One region of the Pseudarthrobacter sp. efr-133-R2A-89 genome, then DNA from elsewhere that is predicted to be linked to it. Evidence: predicted binding sites of a transcription regulator. Region 1 holds the regulator's gene; the other holds the start of a gene.
The links. The regulator Rex, encoded in region 1, represses fermentation and respiration genes when NADH is low (regulators of the CRP and FNR family bind a similar motif). The targets are predictions, from matches to a motif close to CTTGTGAANNNNTTCACAAG.
Positions count from the first base shown of each region.

Region 1 (2,458 bases):
CCTTGAACGGCCCCGCGGAATCACGCACAACCAGGGCTGCCGGGGGTACGGTGGACCTAAGCCATGCTGGGGGCGGCACAGGACCGATTCCCGGCAGCCCGCCCGGATCCCGACCTGCAGAAGGAACGCCCATGAGTACTCCTCCCGTCCCGCCTCCCGTGCCGCACGATCCGCCATCCGGAAACGACCAGCCCGGCAACGGCCAGCCGGCCGGCGAACAACCCCGCTACGGACAAAACGCCCCCCAGTACGGGCAGAACGCTCCGCAATACGGACAGAACGCACCCGGTTCGCAGCCGCCGGCTGCACCGCAGTACGGGCAAAACGCTCCGCAGTATGGCCAGAACCCGCCGCAGGCTCCGGGCTACGGACAGCAGCAGCCCTATGGACAGCAGCCGTACGGCCAGTCCCCCTACGGCCAGTACCCATCGGAGCAGCCGCAGCCGGCGGCAAGCACCGGCATCCCGCAACTGGTCAACATTTCCTTTTGGATGCTGATCGCAGCCGCCGTGATCTTCGTCATCTCCCTGCTCACCGGGCTGACCCAACTGGATGATCCCGCATTCCGGCAGGCCTTTGACCAGCAGGTCAAGGCCAGCAACGCCGGCGTCACGTACGACGATATCAAGGGCGTCATCGCCGGAACCCTGGTGGTCTTCGCCATCATCGGTGCCGGGCTGTACCTGCTGGTGGCCTTCTTCGTCCGCAAGGGCAAGAACTGGGCACGCATCCTGGGGACCGTCCTGGCAGCCCTGTCGGTGCTGGGCCTCTTCGGGGTTCCGTCGTTCGCCACGGTCGGCACCGTCCTGGGCATCGCGGCCATTGTGCTGCTGTACCTTCCGGCGGCCGCCCCCTACTTCCGGAAGCAGCAGTTCGGCAACCCGTATGCCGGCGGCTTCGGAAACCCCTACGGCCGGTAGCAGCCTGCCACACCACGGAAAACGGCCCGGGATGCTTCGCAGCGTCCCGGGCCGTTTTTCCTTAACCGGTGGTCCTTACGCGGTCTGGCCCGGCGCCTGTGCCCGCTGGGCATGGTAGGCCAGGATCTGCAGCTCGGTGGCCATGTCCACCTTGCGGAGGTTCACGCCTTCCGGGACCTGCAGCATCACGGGCGCGAAGCTCAGGACGCTGTGCACGCCTGCGGCCACCACGCGGTCGCAGATGCCTTGGGCCACAGCCGCCGGGAGCGCCAGCACCACCATGTTGGCTCCGGTGCGGTGCAGGACGGTTTCAAGGTCTGCCACGTCGCTGACCCGCAGCCAGCCCACCTCGTTGCCCACCACCATCTGGTCCGCGTCGAAGATCGCCACGACGTCGAACCCGCGGGATTCGAAGCCGCCGTACCGGGCCAGGGCCTTGCCCAGGTTTCCGGCGCCGACGATCGCGACTTTCCAGTCATGCGTGAGGCCGAGGGCCGCTGCGATGTGGCGGCTGAGGTACTGCACCTCATAGCCCACTCCCCTGGTGCCGTACGACCCTACATGGGACAGGTCCTTGCGCAGCGTCGAGGAACTGACGCCGGAGGCCTCCGCCAATGACTCGGACGAGACCCGCTCCACCCCCTCGGCCAGCAAGGTATTCAAGGCGCGGAGGTACAGGGTCAGCCGGGCCACCGCCGCGGGCGGGATCTGCTTGGCCGGCGTACCGGTGGTGCCCGGAAGGTCCGGGACAGGCTGGGACGTTGATTCCAAGGACGTCATTGGCCTCCCCCTACCGGGCCATGGCGCGCTGCAGCACGCGTTCCAGCCGGGCTTCGTCAATTTTCCAAAAGTCGCGCTGGACCCCGTCCACCAGGACTACCGGGATTTCCTCGGCATAGCGTTCGCGCAGCTCGGGCTGGTGATCCACCGACTCTTCCGCCCAGGTCAGTCCCAACGAGGCAGTAACCCGGCCGACGGCGTCGCGCGCCTCTTCGCAAAGGTGGCAGTCAGCTTTGGTGACCAGGACGACGCGGGGGGTAGCCATGGCTTAACGGTATCGCCGTTCGCGGCATGCGGGCGACGCCGACGGCGGCTGCCCGGCCTATTGACTAGACTCGAGTCCATGCCCGAGGAGAAATACGTCGCCGTAGTCACGCGGCCCGTCACTGCGCCGCAGCCCGGCGAAGCGGCGTTTTTCGACGTGGACAACACCTTGATGCGCGGCGCCAGCCTCTTCCATGTGGCCCGGAAAATGCACCAGCGCGGGGCGTTCACCCTGAGGCAGGCGGCTGGTATGGCCTGGAAACAGTTCAAGTTTGTGGCCCGCGGTGAAAACATGGATGATGTCCACGCCGTCCGGGACTCGGCACTGACCCTGGCTGTGGGCATCAGCGTTGACGATATCCGGGCGTTGGGCGAAGAGGTCTATGACGAAATGATCGCCTCCCGGATCTGGCCGGGCGCCAAGGCGCTGGCCGAGCAGCACCTGCGCGTGGGCCGCCGGGTGTGGCTGGTCACGGCCACTCCCATCGAAGTTG
Region 1 covers NZ_JARVSE010000003.1:115,135-117,592, reverse strand. Annotated here, with positions in the region: gene QRM95_RS06730 (hypothetical protein) at 132-920, shown strand; gene QRM95_RS06725 (redox-sensing transcriptional repressor Rex) at 996-1,700, opposite strand; gene QRM95_RS06720 (glutaredoxin family protein) at 1,711-1,965, opposite strand; gene QRM95_RS06715 (HAD family hydrolase) at 2,044-2,458, shown strand, end outside.

Region 2 (2,458 bases), on a different contig from region 1:
CCCAGGGCCGGGCCCTGTTCCGAGCCGATAGTGGAAAGCTGCAGGCCGGTGGCATCTGCGTAGATCTGCATTAGGAGCCTGTTCTTGAGCAGGCCGCCGGCCACGATGAATTCCTTGACCGGAACCCCGGCGTCGCGGAAGGCGTCCACGATGGTGCGCGTTCCAAAGGCTGTGGCTTCCAGAAGCGCCCGGTAGGTGTCCTCGGGCCTGGTGGCGAGCGTCTGGCCCACCACGATGCCGGAGAGCTCGTGGTCCACCAGGACCGACCGGTTGCCCGAATGCCAGTCCAGGGCTATCAGCCCGTGCTCCCCGATGGCCTGCCGCGAGGCCAGTTCGGTGAGGTATTCGTGGATCCCCAGACCGGCAGCTTCGGCCGCCTGGTGGTATTCGGGCGGGACTCCGTATTTCGTGAACCAGCCGAAGATGTCTCCCACGCCCGACTGGCCCGCCTCGTAGCCCCACAGGCCGGGAACGATGCCGCCGTCAACGGCCCCGCACATTCCCGGTACTTCACGCAGTTCCGTGCCGTTCATGACGTGGCAGGTGGAGGTGCCCATGATGGCCACCAGCTGGCCGGGTTCCACCGCCTTCGCTGCCGGGGCAGTCACATGGGCGTCAACGTTTCCCACCGCCACGGCGATGCCCTCCGGCAACCCGGTCCAGGCTGCGGCCTCCGCGGTCAGTGTGCCGGCGGCGTCACCCAGCCGACCGATGGTGTGCTCGAGTTTGGAGCTGACGAAGTCCTTGAACTCCGGGTTCAAGGCAGCCAGGAAATCCTCCGAGGGGTAGCGCCCGTCCTGGTAGATGCCCTTGTAGCCGGCCGTGCAGGCATTGCGGACATACCTGCCGCACAGCTGCCAGACGATCCAGTCCGCCGCCTCCACCCAGCGGTCCATTGCGGCGTAGGCCTCGGGGTCCTCTTCCAGAAGCTGCAGCCCCTTGGCGAATTCCCACTCCGAGGAAATCAGCCCCCCATACCTGGGAAGCCAGTCCTCGCCCCGTTCGGCGGCGAGCCGGTTGATCCGGTCGGCCTGCCCCTGCGCCGCGTGGTGGCGCCACAGCTTCACGTACGCGTGCGGCCGGTTGGCATAGCCCGGCAGTTCGTTCAGCGGGGTGCCGTCGGCCATGACAGGCACCATGGTGCAGGCGGTGAAGTCCGTGGCAATACCGACGACGGCCGCCGGGTCGATCCCGGCGTCAGCCACCGCTGCCGGGACGGCAGTGCGAAGCACCTCCCGGTAGTCGTTGGGCACCTGGAGCGCCCACTCCCCGGGAAGCCGCGCGCCGTCGTCGCCCGCTGTGTCACGTGGCAGGACGTCGGTGACCACGGCGTGCGGATACGCATGGACCGCGCTGCCGAGCTCCTTCCCGTCGCGGACACGCACCACCACGGCACGGCCGGAAAGTGTTCCGTAATCCACGCCGACGACGCAGTGGTCAGGGTTGGAACTGAAGGATGTATCTGGCATTCGGTTGCCTCCGCCCGGGAGGCAGGGGCCTCATTGCCGGGGTTGTCTAGGGGTCACGGTCGAGCTAAGCGCTGCAGCAAGTGTGAACGCTAACAAAGCAGAAGTCAATGAAATTGAAGCAGGTTCATGCACTTGATAGCTGCCTCTTGTTAGCGTTCACAAATCAGTCTATATTGAACCGACACATCAACAATGTGGCCAGGACCAGGGAGCATCGCTGCTGCCTCGTCCAATAACACTTCGCGGCAGTGCTGCCGCGGAAGGAGAAAATGGTGAGAATCAAAAAAATCGTGGGCGCGGTGGCCCTTGTCCTCGCGCTGACGGTGGGCGCCACCGGTTGCGGCTCACGTGGCGCGGCAACCGAATCCAGCAGCGCGGCGAAGCCCGCCGACTCGCTGGTTGGGATCTCAATGCCCACACAGACATCCGAGCGCTGGATTGCCGACGGCGCCAACGTCGAGAAGTCGCTCAAGGACCTCGGCTACAAGACAGACCTCCAGTTCGCCAATGACGACATCCCCACCCAGGTCTCGCAGATCGAAAACATGCTGACCAAGGGCGCCAAAGCGCTGATCATCGCCGCCATCGATGGCACCACCCTGACCGATGTCCTGGCCAAGGCCAAGGAGCAGAACGTCAAAGTGATCGCGTACGACCGCCTCATCAACGGCACCCCGAACGTGGACTACTACACCACGTTCGACAACTACACGGTCGGCGTCCAGCAGGCCACCTCGCTGCTGACCGGCCTGGGCCTCCTTGACGCCAGTGGCAAGAAAGTGGACGGCAAGGGTCCGTTCAACGTCGAACTCTTCGCCGGAAGCCCTGACGACAACAACGCCAACTTCTTCTGGACCGGCGCCATGGACACCCTCAAGCCGTACATGGATGCCGGCACCCTGAAGGTCCCCAGCGGCCAGACCAAGTTCGAGCAGGCCGCGATCCTTCGCTGGCAGGCACCCGTGGCGCAGAAGCGCATGGAGGATATC
Region 2 covers NZ_JARVSE010000013.1:18,980-21,437, reverse strand. Annotated here, with positions in the region: gene araB (ribulokinase) at 1-1,469, opposite strand, end outside; gene chvE (multiple monosaccharide ABC transporter substrate-binding protein) at 1,739-2,458, shown strand, end outside.
Region 2: a site for Rex is predicted at 1,613-1,632, ahead of araB (ribulokinase). Genes of this name have one in related genera too.